Regions from separate parts of the Paenibacillus rhizoplanae genome, predicted to be linked through region 3. Evidence: predicted binding sites of a transcription regulator. Region 3 holds the regulator's gene; each other region holds the start of a gene.
What was found. Region 3 encodes Rex, which represses fermentation and respiration genes when NADH is low (regulators of the CRP and FNR family bind a similar motif). Its sites were predicted from a motif close to TTGTGAAATATTTCACAA; they were not measured.
Positions count from the first base shown of each region.

Region 1: a site for Rex is predicted at 1,632-1,649, ahead of ACFSX3_RS01645 (formate/nitrite transporter family protein). Genes of this name have one in related genera too.
Region 2: a site for Rex is predicted at 1,509-1,526, ahead of ACFSX3_RS05840 (flavocytochrome c). Genes of this name have one in related genera too.
Region 4: a site for Rex is predicted at 1,987-2,004, ahead of ric (iron-sulfur cluster repair di-iron protein). Genes of this name have one in related genera too.

Region 1 covers NZ_JBHUKY010000006.1:65,904-70,014, forward strand. The annotation lists gene ACFSX3_RS01640 (MFS transporter) at 1-231, opposite strand, end outside; gene ACFSX3_RS01645 (formate/nitrite transporter family protein) at 702-1,529, opposite strand; gene ACFSX3_RS01650 (FAD-dependent oxidoreductase) at 1,758-3,122, opposite strand; gene ACFSX3_RS01655 (formate--tetrahydrofolate ligase) at 3,645-4,111, opposite strand, start outside.
Region 2 covers NZ_JBHUKY010000014.1:79,022-83,132, reverse strand. The annotation lists gene ACFSX3_RS05855 (response regulator) at 1-487, shown strand, start outside; gene ACFSX3_RS05850 (DUF7660 family protein) at 515-769, shown strand; gene ACFSX3_RS05845 (hypothetical protein) at 905-1,363, opposite strand; gene ACFSX3_RS05840 (flavocytochrome c) at 1,548-2,978, shown strand; gene ACFSX3_RS05835 (FMN-binding protein) at 3,005-3,364, shown strand; gene dcuS (DcuS/MalK family sensor histidine kinase) at 3,572-4,111, shown strand, end outside.
Region 3 covers NZ_JBHUKY010000020.1:78,976-83,086, forward strand. The annotation lists gene dinG (ATP-dependent DNA helicase DinG) at 1-2,050, shown strand, start outside; gene ACFSX3_RS10140 (redox-sensing transcriptional repressor Rex) at 2,189-2,839, shown strand; gene ACFSX3_RS10145 (amidohydrolase) at 2,829-4,111, shown strand, end outside.
Region 4 covers NZ_JBHUKY010000023.1:265,155-269,265, forward strand. The annotation lists gene ACFSX3_RS14195 (hypothetical protein) at 227-949, shown strand; gene ACFSX3_RS14200 (DUF6773 family protein) at 1,190-1,636, opposite strand; gene ACFSX3_RS14205 (helix-turn-helix transcriptional regulator) at 1,614-1,838, opposite strand; gene ric (iron-sulfur cluster repair di-iron protein) at 2,065-2,760, shown strand; gene ACFSX3_RS14215 (hypothetical protein) at 2,893-3,579, shown strand; gene nirB (nitrite reductase large subunit NirB) at 3,827-4,111, shown strand, end outside.

The DNA.
Region 1 (4,111 bases), on a different contig from region 3:
CAGGCGATTGACCCCTACCTTATGGTACAACGAACCGCCCAGCAGCTGTCCGGCAATCCCGCCGAGCGACTGCACCAGCAGAACGATTCCCGCGTCCTTCATACTGCGTCCCAGTTCATCGAATACATACATTGTAACCAGCGGCCACATCAGCGCACTGCCGGTAGCATTAATAAGACTGGCAATCAAAAATACTTTAATTTCCTTCGGATAGGCCTGCATGAATCTCATAACTTGTCTGTCATCCCCTGTAGCATAGCTGTCATCAATCCATCCAGTATCATCCCAAGACAGGGGGCAGGGCAAGCATTCGCGTTAATACTTTGTCGCGGGAAAGCGAAGGTTTTTCTGTGTGAAAATCAATCCCGTCTTCCCGCCGCCAGCGATATTTATATTCTATAACCCGCTCTTTCACACGTAAACAAAAATACCTTACCGGCACTGATTCGTTCCCCGGAACCCGGGGTAATGATCCATATGAAACACTCCCTATTTTATTCACCGTGAGATCCGATTTCGTTCCCCCGAATCGGATTGCACGGTGAATTTTGTTTTGTCCGGAGGATAATTCTGCTGTACGTAACACAAAAACACTCCCTGTCTCTACGAATCCCTTGAAGCAGGGAGCCGAGAAGCAGGAAGTGCTTTGGCCAAGCTATGTTACAGTCCGGCGATTCACACCGGGTCAGGTTCGATATTGATTAAGCGTGTTTCTTCAAGCCCGCAGCAGGGATGCCCGTGGCCGAGTTCACAGCACCCGGCTCCTTGCGCAGATAAGCCATCCAGTACGCCGCAGCCACGAAGATCGCGCCGCCCGTCAGATTGCCCAGCCAGACCGGAACGAAGTTGGCCACATACTGGCCCCAGGTGAAATGTCCTTCGAAGATCGCAGCAGGGATAAGGAACATGTTAGCTACAACGTGCTGGAAGCCGATGGCTACAAACGCCATGGTCGGGAACCAGATACCGAGGATTTTGCCGCTGAAATTATCTGCCCCGTACGACAGCCATACCGCCAGCGCTACGAGCCAGTTACAGCCGATCCCGGAGATGAAGGCCTGCAGGAACGTAGCATCGATCTTATGCTCCGCCATACTTACCAGCTTCTCCAGATACACACCATCTGATGTAAGGCCAACGATGTGACCGAAGAAATAAGCGACGAACAAGGCGCCTGCCAGGTTGCTGAGTGTAATCAGCACGAGGTTCTTAATGACTTCCCAGAAGGAAATCTTCTTCGCAATAAAAGCCAGCGGCACAGCCATCATATTCCCTGTCAGCAGCTCCCCGCCCGCAAGCAGCACCAGGATCAGTCCGACCGGGAACACCGCAGCCCCGATGAAGTTGGCAATTGATCCCCACTCGGCAGGAGCACCTGCAATGACACGAATATCCAGCAAAAATCCGAGCGCGATAAACGCTCCTCCCAGAAAACCAAGAATGAGTACAGTGCTGAGCGGATTATGTGCCTTCTTAACTCCGTTCTCTACCGTCACTTCAGCGATTCCCTGCGGTTTGTTATAAGCCATGATTCCTATCCCCTTCTAATATTACTTAAAATTTGTTCCTTTATGCCATTGTAACGTGATCACAATCACATTAACGTGATAAAAGTCACTATCCGAAAACCCAAGTGAAAGTTTTCACTGACATGTCAAATTTACCATAAAAGCTTGCGGCACGGAATGTTTTTTTCATTCCCGGCTACTATTGCACAAAAAAAGAGCCCTAAGCGGGCTCCGGCAAAATGTTAGCTTTTATACATGTACAGGTTCTTTGACTGCAGCCAGTTTCGGCAGAGCCTGGAGGCCTGCAGTGTTCAAGAAATTCCAAGGCTTGTTGTAATGCGGCTGGAAGAAGAAGTCGATGAAGGCCAGCTGATCAACGGTCATCTTATTCTGGATGCAGACCGATACGGTATTGATCGACTGCGTCAGATCCATCTTGGACATAATCTGCGCGCCCAGAATGCGGCGGGTGGCACGGTCAAAGACCACTTTTACCTGAACCTGCTCGAAGGTTGGCATGAACTCAGGACGGTAGTTGTCGATCAGCATCACACTTTCCGTATCCATTCCCTCGGCTGCGGCAGCCTCTTCCGTCAGTCCGGTTCCGGCAATATTGTCCTCATAGATCTTGATGCCTGATGTTCCTTGCGTACCCATGTAAGGGATCGTATTCGAGACCAGATTGCGGGCGACCAGCGTTCCCATACGCACTGCGTTGGTGGCCAGCGGGATATATGCGTGTTTACCAGTTGGATTGTAATGAATCGCGCAGCTGTCACCGGCAGCATAGACATCCGGCAGGCTGGTCTGCATATAATCGTTAACCATAATCGCGCCGTTCGGCAGCATATCCACTTGACCCTTCAGCAGCTCGGTATTCGGACGGAAGCCGATGCAGAGAATGACCAGATCCGTCTCATGTTCACCCTTGCTCGTAATCACCTTGGTCACTCTGCCGTTCTCACCGGCGAAGGAAGCAACCTTCTCGCCAAGCGCCAGCTTAATGCCATGATCCTCAAGCGACTGCTGAATCGGTGCGGTGAATTCTTCATCGAGATATTTGCTCAGAATCCGCTCTTCCCCATCAATCAGCGTAACTTCCTTGCCATTCATCTGAAAAGCTTCCACCAGCTCAACCCCGATATATCCGGCACCGACCACAGTGATTCTGTTCACCTTCTGCGCTTCTTCGATAATGGTGTTGGAGTGATTGTAGTTCTTCGAGAGCAGGATGCCCTCCAAATCTATTCCTTCGAGCTTAGGCACAATCGGCCATGAGCCTGTAGTCATAATCAATTTGTCAAAAGTATCTTCCATTTCCTCGCCGGTCACGAGGTTGCGGGCTTTCAGGGTTTTACGGGCGGTGTCCACGTTGATTACCTCATGGCGCATCTTTGTCTGCACACCCAGAGCGGCAAGTTGTTCCGGGGAGGAATAGAATAGTCCCTGCGGGTCCTTGACCACGCCGCCAACGTATAAGGCAATGCCGCAAGACAGGAATGAGATATTATCGTTGCGCTCATACACCGTAATCTGTGCATCCGGGTATAACTGTGCGGTATTTACAATGGCGGCCGTTCCGGCGTGGGTACATCCAATGACTGCTACTTTCATGATTTCTTCCTCCTCCAAGTTGAAAAGCTTATTTAGTAGGGCTTGTGTTTACGTTTGGTTACATTTGTGATTGTTTTCACTTTATACATTGATTATATTGTGATATTTGTCACATTACAAGCACTTTTGTGATTTTTCTCACAATGTTCACAATTTCAAATTTTAATAACTTTGGAGTTTCACCGCATCATCCACTCTACTTGTGCCGCCGCTGCGCTCTTCAACCTTGAGTTAGTTTTCCCCGGAGGAGGGGCATTATGTCTGTCAGGAGCAGGAAACAGCAGGAGGGAGCTTGGCTTACGCGACGCACCCGGTTCAATTGTGTTCGGTTTTTCGATTACATTCGGCTTATGCGGCGCACCCGGTCCCATTGTGTTCGTTCTGTTTTTAACACGCTGCTCATTTTCATGCTGGAGTTGTGCCTTGAAAGACATGTTTGTTTTTGCATACCAAATAGCCTCACCCTCCGCAGCATACCTGCGGTAAAGTGAGGCCAAACTACACCTATTAACTGAGGATGTCTTATTCCAGACCGGAAATTACGCCATCCTCATCCACCAGTATGCCTTCTGCCGCCGGCTTGGCGGGGAGGCCCGGCATTGTGACTATGTTCCCGGTGATCACTACTGCGAATCCCGCCCCGAGGGACAGGGTGATGTCCCGGACGCCCATGGTGAAGCCTTCCGGGGCTCCGAGCAGCCGGGGCTGATCCGAGAAGGAATACGGGGTTTTGGCCATGCAGACCTGCAGATGGTGCAGGCCCAGCCGGTCAATAATAGCCAGGCTGCGCTTGGCGGCCGGAGAGAAGGCTACTCCCGCTCCACGGTAGATCTCTGTGACGATGCGGTTGATTTTGGACGGAATATCCAGGTGGTCTTCATACAGCGGTGCGTACTGCACAGGCTCCTCCCGGTCCAGCAGCTTCATCAGCTCCTTAGCCAGCTCCTGTCCGCCCGCACTTCCCTCCGCCCATACCTTGGATACCGCAG
Region 2 (4,111 bases), on a different contig from region 3:
TATCATTGTGATCTCCGCCGCCAGTGACAATGCCAGCATCCGCAAGGCGCTGCAGAACGGGGCCGTGGATTATTTGATCAAGCCGTTTGAGTTTGCCCGCTTTCAGGCGGCCTTGTCGGCGTATCGTGAAGATTATAAGCTGATGCACAAGGAGCATCTCAGCCAGGAGCAGCTGGATAAGCTGCTGCGGCATTCGCTGGGGACAGAAGAGGAGAGGTTCGCTGCGCTGCCGCTGCCCAAGGGACTTGCCGAAGGCACACTGGAGAGCATCTGGAGCACGATTAAACAGCTGGAGAGCCCGGTGTTCTCCACGGAGGATATCAGCAGCCATGCGCCAATCTCGCGGATCTCGGTCCGCAAATATCTGGCTTTTCTGACGGAGGCAGGCATTCTGGAGATGGAGCTTAGCTACGGGGCGGTAGGCAGGCCGGTGTATATGTATAAGGTGAGACCTGAAGGGCATGAACTTATCCGTAAATATCTATAAGTAGCTAAGGGTGGAAGGAGCTGGAGCATGGAACTGCATGAAGCACTGAAGAAGGTTAGAAGCAGGGAAGACTTCACAGCATTCCTTGGTCTGTTGGCTAAGGATTACAGCGCGAATCCGGGTGAATGGGAGAATGGCAGTGTGGAGCTGTATCTGGAAGGAGTCCAATCCTGGGTGGAGGATATGGATGGATATTATGAGAATCTGAAGCGGCCCGCGCCGCAGAATATCGACTGGAGCTTCATCGCAGGCATACTGTATGCCGGAAAAATATACGAATGAGCAAGGGAGCCGGCCGCACAAATAAAACGGAGTCACGGTTGTCCCAAGGCTGCCCCAGGCGTTCCATGACTCCATATAGCCGTCACATTAGCTGTGAAGGTTATTAAGCTATGCCATACATAAGCGTGCGCAGAATCAATCGAAGGCCTGCTGCAGAGCCAGCGGACTGAACTCGTTAATGATTTTGTAGGCTACCAGGTGCGGGTTGTTCATGTCATTGTCATAGATAATCATGTGATGCTCGCCCTTCAAAATAATGTCGAACCGCTGCTTCCGGTCGGCCTGGACGATGGTCATGTAATAGCTGTACTTGTTGTCTGTGTTGACATTGCGGGCGGATTTCATCAGGCGGACGCCGGAGAAATCATCGTAGATCCGCTTAATCGCTTCCGGCTCGGTGAGCACAACATCCTTCTGTTCACCGGGAACAGAAGACAGGCGGGTAATTTCCAGTGCAGCGATATCTTCCAGACGGATGGTTCGGGCAACTACTCTTTTAAATGAAGTATAGCGGCTTGCGGTGTAGCTCATCAGGGAGACACCGGCTACAGCCAGAACAGCACCGGCCAGCCAATATTTTTCGCTTTTTTCCATAGTTTCTGCTCCTCCTAGTGATACGGTTGTATAAGCTCCAATTATAAATCTATAAACACATTCAAGCAAATTCACTACCTTTATTTACTTTATCATTTCTTTAATTACTAAATATTCTTGTCAGGGCTCCTTCAGGTTATGATGATTGTGAAAATATGCACAATAATAATTGGAGGAGAACAGAATGAACAGAAAGAGATGGGGAAGTCTGCTGGGCAAAGGGTTGCTGCTGGCAAGTCTGGTGGTATTGCCTGCATGTAACAGCACCAAAGGGGAGTCTACGGACATCGTAATTATCGGCGGCGGCGGCGCGGGAATGACTGCTGCCATTGAAGCGCATAATCAGGGAGCCAAGGTGATATTGATCGAAAAAATGCCTATGCTTGGAGGCAACACCGTCCGTGCGGAAGGCGGGCTGAATGCGGCAGGAACACCTTATCAGGCAGCGGCTGGCATCAAAGACAGTCCCGAGCTGCATTTCGAGGATACCATGAAGGGCGGCAAAAACCTCAATAACCCGGAGCTGGTCAGAACGCTTACGAACGGTGCGGCGGCTTCAGTGGAGTGGCTGAAGGAGAATGGAGCCGAGCTGTCTGAAGTGGGACGCGCAGGCGGGGCAAGCGTGAACCGGATTCACCGTCCGGCAGGCGGGGAAGCGGCAGGGAATTTCATCGTAGTCGCGCTGAAGAAGAAGCTGGAGGAGTACAAGATTGATGTGCGCCTGCGGACGACGGCCGATGAGATCGTCAAGAATAAGGACGGCGTGGTTACCGGCGTGAAGGTGACGGATAAGGATGGCAAGCAGTACACGATTAGTGCGAATTCCGTTATCCTGGCGGCTGGCGGTTTTGGAGCCAATATGGACATGATCAAGGGGTACCAGCCGAAGCTGGAAGGGTTCTCTACCACTAACCATCCAGGCGCAACCGGCGATGGTACAACGATGGCAGAGAAGATCGGTGCCAAGCTAGTAGACATGAAGGAGATCCAGATTCATCCGACCACCATTCCGAATCAAGGCGTGCTGATCACGGAAGGGGTACGCGGAGACGGTGCGATTCTGGTCAATAGCGAAGGCAAACGGTTCACGAATGAACTGCTGACCCGCGATGTCGTGTCCCGGAATATCCTGGCCCAGTCCGGCAAAGTAGCTTACCTGATCTTCAATGATGAGCTGCGTGCGAACCTGAAGGCCACCGAGGTTTATTTTGGAATGGATCTGGTCAAAGAAGCGGCCACACCTGAAGAATTGGCGGCACAGATTGGTGTAGATGGCAAAGCACTGGCGGATACACTGAATACGTATAATGGCTTCGTTGCTTCCGGTAAGGATACAGAGTTTGAACGGCCGGATCTTGAGCTGTCTTTTGAAAAGGGTAAATATTATGCAATTCAGGTAACACCCGGAATCCACCATACCATGGGCGGAGTAGCGATTAACACTCAGGCTCAGGTGCTGGATACCAAGGATCAGGTCATTGCCGGGCTGTATGCTGCGGGCGAAGTAACCGGCGGGGTACACGGCGCGAACCGTCTGGGCGGGAATGCACTGGCAGACATCACTACCTTCGGCCGGATTGCAGCGGATGAAGCTGTGAAGGCACTTAAGAAATAGGAATTTACAGAAGGAGGAAATTACTCATGCACAAGTGGACAAAAACCTTGCTGTTCTCTGCCCTCGCGGCTGCAACAGTACTTACGGCGGGATGCTCTTCATCTTCCGGCAAGTATGTGGACGGGACGTATGATGGAACAGGCAAAGGGGTCAAGAGTGATATTAAAGTGGCGGTAGAAATCAAGGATGAGAAGATCGACGCCATTACCGTAGAGGAGCATAAGGAGACGCAGGCGATGATCGATGCGGCCGTGGAGAATACCATTCCTGAAATTATTGAAAAGCAAACCACAGAAGGCGTAGACGCCCTCTCCGGTGCTTCCGGCTCCAGCGGCGGGATTATTGAAGCGGTGACCCAGGCGCTGGAACAGGCCAAGAAGCAGTAAGCCATCATTCAATTGCTTATAAAAGAGTTGTGGTCATATCACCCGAGCAAGCCCAGCCCTCCTGTCTCCGGCAGAACGGTTGGGCTTGCTTCTTCATTGTTCCATCCCCCCGAAGCGATCCCCGGGAGTAGCTTTACAAATTCAAGTTCAACTAATATAGTTCGAATGGTATAGGAATATGGGACATGAAGGGAGGTCTTCGCACCAGTGGCCAGGAAAAAAAACTACAGTCTGCGCACAATGATCGCCGTTATGGTGTCTGCCGTTGTCCTGCTGGTATTGCTGATTTTATATTTTATTTTCCGGAATCAGATTATTCCACAGACCCGGCAGGCGCTGGAGGATAAGGCGATTACGATTGCCCGTACTATCGCCCTGATTCCGCTGGTCTCGGAGGGGCTTAGTGAGGGCAACAGCAAGGAGATTCAGGACTACACCTCAAGGATCGCCCGCCGCAATGATATTATGTTCGTGGTAGTGACAGATATGAAGGGTATCCGCTACTCCCATCCGGATGCCTCGCTGGTCGGACTGCCCTTTGCGGGAGGCGGCCAGGAGATATCGCTGCGCGGAGGGGAGAGCATCTCCGAAGGGGCAGGGCCGCTCGGCAGATCATTGCGCGGCTTCGTGCCGGTCTATAACAACCGGGGGCATCAGGTGGGTGTGGTCATTGCTGGTCTGTCCCTGGAGCGGGTCGAGCGGCTGGTTCTGCTGAATGAGTGGACGATTATTGCGATTCTGGTCTCG
Region 3 (4,111 bases):
CCATGAGGTCATTACAGCGCTTGAGCAGGATAAGCATCTGCTGATTGAAGCGGGAACAGGCACCGGCAAATCGCTGGGTTATCTGCTTCCGGCGATCTACCACAGTGTGAAGAGTGATCAGAAGGTGATGGTCAGCACCCATACCATTAACCTTCAGGACCAGCTGCGGGAGCGGGATATTCCGCTCTTAACCAGCGTTGTGCCGTTCCCGTTCAAGGCCTCCATCTTTAAGGGAAGAGGGCACTATTTGTGTCTGCGCAAGTTCGAACATAGAATGAACAAAAAGGACTTTACGAGTCCAAGGGAAGAAGCACTTACCGCTGCGCAAATGCTTGTCTGGCTAACCCAGACGACAACCGGGGATGATGAGGAGCTTAACTTAAGCGGACGGGGCGGCGATTTCTGGGAGACTGTAGCCAGTGATACCGACTCCTGCCTGGGACGCGCCTGTCCCTGGTTCCGCAAATGCTATTACCACCGGGCCAAGCATGAAGCGGGGATCTCCGATGTGGTGGTCACCAATCACTCCAAGCTGTTCGCAGATGTCAAAGCCGGGCATCAGCTTCTTCCGGCCTACGAGCATCTTGTCATTGACGAAGCTCATCATCTGGAGGATATTGCCGGCAAGCATCTTGGCATGCAGATGAAATATTTCACATTCGCCCATACCCTAACCCGTCTCTACAAAGATAGCCGGAGCGGGCAGCTGCCTGCCCTCCGCCAGAGCCTGCAGTCTTCCGGCAGTGAGCAGGCTTCCGAATGGAGCGGCGTAATTGACCAGATCTATCCCGATCTGCTGACAGTGAAGGAATCCTGGGATGCGCTCAGCGACAGGCTCTTTAGCCTGCTGCCCGAGCGCAGTGACGCCGGGGCCGGTGAAGCAGGCCAGCTCGTAGCACGCCTGCAGCCGGGCAAGAAGCCGAAGGATTGGGAGGAGCTGGCTGCCCTTGAGAATACACTGAACCTCAGTCTGAGCGATATCATCCGCAAGGGTGACAAGATGCTCAGTGAGATGCGTGACACGGACAGCCAGTCCTCCTCGGACAGTCTTGTGACGGATATAGGCGGCTTGTTCAAGGACCTGGCATCCATTAGAGAGCAGATTCGCTTCTTCATGAGCCTGAATGATGAGAATATTGTGTATTGGCTGGAGGGAAGCGGCAATTATAAGGGCAAGTCGCTGCAAATGTATGCCGTTCCCGTAGATGTCAGCACCCAGCTCAGGGAGCTGTTCTTCGACAAGAAGAAGAGCATTATCCTGACCTCGGCCACCTTATCGGTGGATAAATCCTTCCAGTTCATGATGGATAACCTGGGCCTTGGTGAGGCTGCGGAGCAAGGGCGTCTGATGACTGCGTTGCTTCCGTCGCCGTTCAAGTACCGTGAGCAGGCACTGCTGGTCATTCCCCGCGACTTCCCGAGCGTTAAGGGAAGTATAGGGGATGCCCGTTTCGTGGACACGTTAGTCCACTCCCTTGCTGAGACGGCTGTAGCTACACGGGGTCGGATGCTGGTGCTGTTCACCTCCTACAAAATGCTGCGCCAGGTCTATGACCCGCTGAAGGAGGCACTTGTCTCGCAGGATATCGCGGTGCTGGGACAAGGCGTGGAGGGCGGCAGCCGGAGCAAGCTGATCCGCCGCTTCCAGGACACCCCGGCCTCCGTCCTGCTCGGTACCAGCAGTTTCTGGGAAGGGGTCGATATTCCTGGAGAAGCATTGACCTGCCTGGCGATTGTCAGACTGCCGTTCCAGCCGCCGAATCACCCGCTGGCTGAGGCGAAGTCGGAGCTGCTTCAGGCACAGAAGAAGAACCCGTTCATGAAGCTGTCCGTGCCGCAGGCCGTTATCCGCTTCAAGCAGGGCTTCGGGCGGCTGGTCCGTACGGCGAAGGACCGGGGGATCGTGATTGTCTATGACACCAGAGTGATTGAATCATATTACGGGAAGTACTTCCTGTACTCGCTCCCCGGTCCCAAGATGGAGCATATGCTCACCGAGCAGATGGTTCCGAGAATCGCCGAATGGCTGGAAGACGGCGGGGTTTCCTAATTCATCCGCTATTGCTATTATTAATAAGTCATGATTAACCTGATGATCCGTTCCCGCCTCCTCTGCTACTCCGGCAGGCGGCGGGGTACGGTTGCTATAATTGTACGGGTCTAACAAAACTTTTAAGGAGGAGAATACATGAAATCGGATAAAATATCGGAGGCCGTCGTGCGCAGACTTCCAGTGTACCTGCGATTCCTGAACGATCTCCAAAAACGTGAAATCTCCACAGTCTCTTCTCAGGAGCTGGGCCAAAAGCTAGATCTGAACCCCGCCCAGATCCGCAAGGATCTGGCTTATTTCGGTGATTTCGGCAGAAAAGGCATCGGCTACGATGTGTCCTATCTGATTGAGAAGATTCGTCACATCCTGAAGCTTGACCAGCAAATTAATGTTGCACTGGTTGGAGCCGGTAATCTCGGTCATGCCTTGTCTAACTACAACGCTTACTTGAAGGATACGATGAAGATCACTGCCATCTTCGATGCCTATCCGCCGAAGGTGGGCCAGCAGATCAACTCGCTGGTTGTGCAGCCGATGGAGGAGCTAAGCAGTACAATCCGCTCACAGGGAATCCGGATCGGGATCATTACTGTGCCCGACAGCGAAGCCCAGAATGTAGCCGATATTCTTGTGGATTCCGGCATTGAGGCGATTCTGAACTTCGCACCGGTTATTCTCAAGACGCCTGCCAATATCCGGATTCACGCCGCTGATTTCACCACAGATCTGCAGAGCCTGGCCTATTATTTGCATGATGGAAAGGATGCGGCTGAAGATGAGCAGTAAGATCACGATAATCAAGAACGGGCACTTTCTGGTTCCGGGCAGCGATAAGCCAGTGCTGAGCGGGTATATGACCCTGGAGAATGATCTGATTACTTACATAGGTGAAGCTGAGCCGGCAGTGGAGGATGGCGCTCAGGTCGTAGACGGCAGCCGTCTGCTGTTCATGCCTGGTCTGGTCAATACCCATGGACATACTGCCATGTCACTGCTGCGCGGATACGGCGACGATATGGTGCTTCAGACTTGGCTGCAGGAGAAGATGTGGCCGATGGAAGAGAAATTCACTGGTGATGATGTATATTGGGGAACTTCTTTGTCCGTGCTGGAAATGCTGAAGGGCGGCACAACAACCTTCCTCGATATGTATGATCATATGGACCGGGTAGCGGAAGTGACCGAGCAGTCCGGTATTCGTGCTGTGCTGATGCGCGGCGTAATTGGGCTGTGCCCGGAAGAGGTACAGCAATCCAAGCTCGCTGAGGCGATTGCTTTTGCCCGTAACTGGCATGGCAAGGCTGACGGCAGAATTACGACCATGCTCTCGCCGCACGCCCCGTACACCTGTCCTCCAGAGTTTTTCATGAAGTTTGTGCAGGCTGCCCATGATCTGGATCTGCCGATGCATACCCATATGTCCGAGACGCGCCATGAAGTGGAGCAGAACGTGGCCGACTACGGCCTTCGTCCGGTCGCACATCTGGAGAAGCTGGGGATGTTTACCCGTCCTTCGCTTATTGCCCACGGGGTTCATCTGAACGATGAGGAGATCGGGATTCTGGCCCGCCATAACGTTGGCGTGTCGCATAACCCTGGCAGTAACCTGAAGCTGGCCAGCGGTGTTGCCCGTGTTCCGGAGCTGCTGAGAGCCGGGGTTAAGGTCTCCCTGGGTACGGACAGCGCGGCAAGCAACAACAATCTGGATATGTTCGAAGAGATGAGGCTGGCTGCGCTGATCCACAAGGGCGTAAGCGGTGATCCAACAGCGGTACCGGCTCCTGAGGCGCTTCTGATGGCTACGGAGTACGGAGCGCAGTCTATTTTCCTAAGCGGTGTAGGCCGCCTTGCAGCAGGGATGAAGGCCGACTTCATCGCGCTTGATATTGACCAGCCGCATATGCTGCCGCATACCGATCTGCTCTCCCATGCTGTATATTCGGCCAGCGCCAAGGATGTGGAGCATGTATGGGTGAACGGCCAGCAGGTTGTGAAGCATGGACAATGCCTGACACTTGATGAAGAAGCCATCCGCCGCAAAGCACAGGAGACGTTCGA
Region 4 (4,111 bases), on a different contig from region 3:
GTAAGGGGCTTTTCATTTTATGCGGCTTTTGCCCAAATAAACCTTGCACTTAGGCCCTACCTGTGTAATATAATAGAACATACTAAATATTACGGATGTGTGGAAGCGTTAACAAAAGTAGGAAAAGCCCAGGGTTATGCGGCAGGCGGATGCTTACGGGATGTGTTTTGGACGATGCTGATGGAAGGAAGCGGAGGGCTCACACAACTTTTAGGAGGCGAGGACCATGACCATCACCTTGTTTTCCCGGGAAATAACCTATGGAAAAAAGGATGTCGCCGAACTGGAGACTGCTTCGATTAAAGTACAGCTGATCTATGACAAGGTGCTGTTCATGCTTCATAACCATCTCCCGGATTCTCTGTGGACTGCGTGGATCGGTGTGCCCTATGAGATCATTTCATCTCTATATAAAGGGGACAATGACAGCGGGAGCGTGTTTCAGAAATGGATTCAAGGCCCGTCCGGCTGGAAATGCATCGGCTGTGAACGGCATTGTCTGGAGCCGGTAACGGCAAAGGAAGGGAGTGGCTCAAATGCTCAGCGCCGTTTTACTTTTCATAATGGAATTAGCCAGAGCATGGTACTTCAAGCTGTGATCTGGTCTATGTATGAGAACACGCGGCTGCTCCAGCCTTACTTGGGGGAGGAGGCTTTTCTGAGTGAGGAGGATATGGAGCTAATCTCTGTATACTTCGTGCCAACCTATCTGACCCCGGCACCGCTGAGCGAATTGAACAAACCAGCCAAAGAATATAAGGACAAGAACATCAGAGTGTATCAGGAATGGATCTCTGCCCCCGATCTGGTGCTGCAGTGGAACGGCGGCCTGACCGAAGGCAGATGGATGACGGGTGTATATGTGGACCATTCACGGTTCGCCGGACTTGGCCCCTACCTGAAGGATGCGCAGGGCAAGCGGACTTATATGCAGGCTACGGTTCGATAAAAAAGTTAAACTCGAAAAAAAGAGTTGAACTTGAAGCCAGGTCGTCGCTGCGGTGAACATTTGGACTTCCGGCCGCTGCCCAGTTTGGATTTCTTGATTAGTACCGCTCTTCGCGGTAGAAATCCAAACACAAAGGCGATCGCTCCGCTCCTCCAGTTCCAAATTTCCCCTCCGCTTCTTTTGCTTTTTTGTTAAATTCTTTAATTCTTCTCCTATGCACTCACAGCAGCACTAGCGGCATTACTCCGCCCGGTTATTCCTCCGCCGGATCAAGTACACGGTGCTTAAGATGACCAGTCCTGCTGTAACAGAAATGATCAGGATCACCTTCCCGTTCGCACCGCTGTCAGCTGCTGATTGGGCGGCGGTTGGATTCACGAAGGTAACGATAAGGATACAGGCTGCCACCACTATTGCCAGCAGTGCACCCAGTACGTTTTTACCTTTTGCTCCGCCCTGTGCTCCGCCCGGTCCCACATATGCACCGCTCCAGATCAGCCGTACGAGATAGGAACCCACACCCAGCATGAAAATTGCGTAATTGCTAAGCGGATACTCCAGCCACTTCATTCCGTAGTTTTGCAGCCCCATGTCTGCCAGCAATAAGAATGCCATCAAAAGAAATGCCTGATTCCCCGCCTTGTGCCGCTTCTGCAATTGTCTCTCATCCAGGTTCGTTCTGCTCATCCTTCGTTCCCTCCCAAAATAATTGATCCAGCGTCTTCCCAAGTGTTACACAAATGTCAATGCACAACCTCAGGGTCGGGTTGTAATCACCGTTCTCAATCGCGATAATTGTCTGCCTTGTGACCCCCACAGCATCCGCCAGTTGCTTTTGCGACATGTCTTTTGCCGCTCTCGAGGCTTTGAGCCTCAGATTTTTCCCCATTCCCTCACCTCACGCATATTGTAAAATATATAGAACAAAATGTCTAGTATATTTGACATAAGAAAACTAGAAGTTCGCGTTCATTAAAATTTGTTATATTCAGTGCGTACAATCACAAGTTTGGCCTAAAGCCAGTGATAAGGTGTAGAAGTGAAAAGAAGCACAAACCTACATCTTAAACTGAGGAGGGGCCAACATGGCGTCCAATCAATTAAACGATACAACAATTCAACCGGGTTTTACCTCGGAAGCAATGGTAAGGGATATTGTCCTTCAGTTCCCCAAGGCCGCAGATTATTTCAAGGCACAGCGGATCGATTTCTGCTGCGGAGGCGCAAAGCCGCTGGCTGAAGCCGCTGCCGAGAAGGGTCTTGACCCGGCAGCAATGGTTCAGGAATTGAACAAGCTGCAGGAGCAGCATCCGGTTCTGGAAGAGGATACCGCCTGGAACGAGGCTTCGTCAGAGGAGCTCGTGGATTATATTGTGAACAAGCATCACCGTTACCTGCGTGAAGAGCTTCCGCTAATCAGCCAAAATGTAACCAAGGTGTTCCGCGTTCACGGTGAGGATTCACCGCACCTCGGAGAGATGCACCGTCTGTTCAATATGCTGCGTGAAGAGCTGCTGCAGCATACGGCGAAGGAAGAAGAGAGCGAATTCCCTAAGATGCTGGCCTACACTCAGAACCCAACTGAAGAAGGACTTGCTGAGCTGCGCGGATTGCTGCATAATCTGGAAGCTGAGCATGACGGGGCCGGAGAGATTCTGCGTGAGCTGCGTAGAGTTACTAATGACTACACACCTCCCGCGCATGCCTGCACCACTTATCGCCTGACGTATGCCCGCCTTGAAGAACTGGAAGGCATGACATTTGAGCATGTGCATTTGGAGAACAATATTCTGTTCCTGCGTTATCAATAGGATCTCATGCAACTCATAAGTCCCTTCGGGGACTTTTTACTTTTTCTTCCGGCAGAAATGATTTGAGAACCCTTCCTCTATGCGTTATCCTTAAAGAGTCTGGGAAATTACATATGAAGGCGGTGCCGTGGGATGTCCACGAAATGGATGCGCTTAATGCTGTGCCTTCTGTTGCTGGCAGCGGCAAGCGGTTGCGGCTTGGGATCAGGGAATAGCAGTAGCAGTAACGGAGGCCAGGGGTTAACCTTTTCGGTTAAGGTAGGTGACAGCGAAATGGCCGGAAGCTCGGCCAGACTGCTTAACGAAGCTTACGTGTCCGGGAATTCAATGATAGAGCTGTTTAAGAAGAGCGGCGTTGTTACATTTTCAGGTGATGGAACTAACATTCTTGAGGTGAATAAGGTCTCGCTGGGTCAGGATATGAGCTGGGAGGTTCAGGTGAACGGCAAAAAGGTTCAAGAGCTGAATACGACCCTGGAACCGGGTTCGGCCATTACGATGTCAGCAGGGCCTGCGGCAACCGGAAAGATGTTTCAGCCTGTCATCATCACTGTGAACGGGGGGAGCGAGCAGCCGGAGCTGACACATTCGCATGTGCTTTCTTTTATGCAGGATATGTCCGTCAAGGGATTGCTCCAGAACAGTGGTATGGTTCGGCTTGCCGAAGATAACCGGACGGTGCTTACCGTGATGGATTATACCCCGCTCAGCAGCGAGGAATGGAGACTGAAGGTTAACGATAAAGGTCTGCTCGGTAATGGAGTGGACATGAAGCTCAGTCCGCAGGACAAGCTGGAAATCTCTCTGGTACTGAAATAAGTGAATACCGAATGAACGGATATCTGTGCGAAACTGCATGGGTATCCGTTTTTTTTGAATAAAAGAATTTCTGTGCTTCATGCCATAAGTTGTCCTAAGTAAGGAAGGGAGAAGTCATCTCCACTTGTGTGAAAAAATTCACATACCGTGTGACTGTGGTCACACTTGCCAAGGAATGGGGGACAGTATAATTTCACTATGAGGTAAGTATTAGTAGAAATCAGAGTTTCTGAAGGAGGGTCTACCAGTGGCAGCGGAAAGAGAAAAGTTAGTGCTGATTGGGAATGGCATGGCGGGAGTAGGCACTATTGAGCAGATTCTGAAGCTGGGCGGCGCTTATGATATTACTGTCTTCGGTAGTGAGCCGCATCCCAACTATAACCGGATTATGTTGTCCTATGTACTTGAAGGCAGCAAGACGATTGAAGACATCATTCTCAACGATCTCGGGTGGTATGAGGATAATCATATTACACTGCATACCGGCACAACGGTTACCCGGATCGATGAACAGAACAAACTAATATTGACC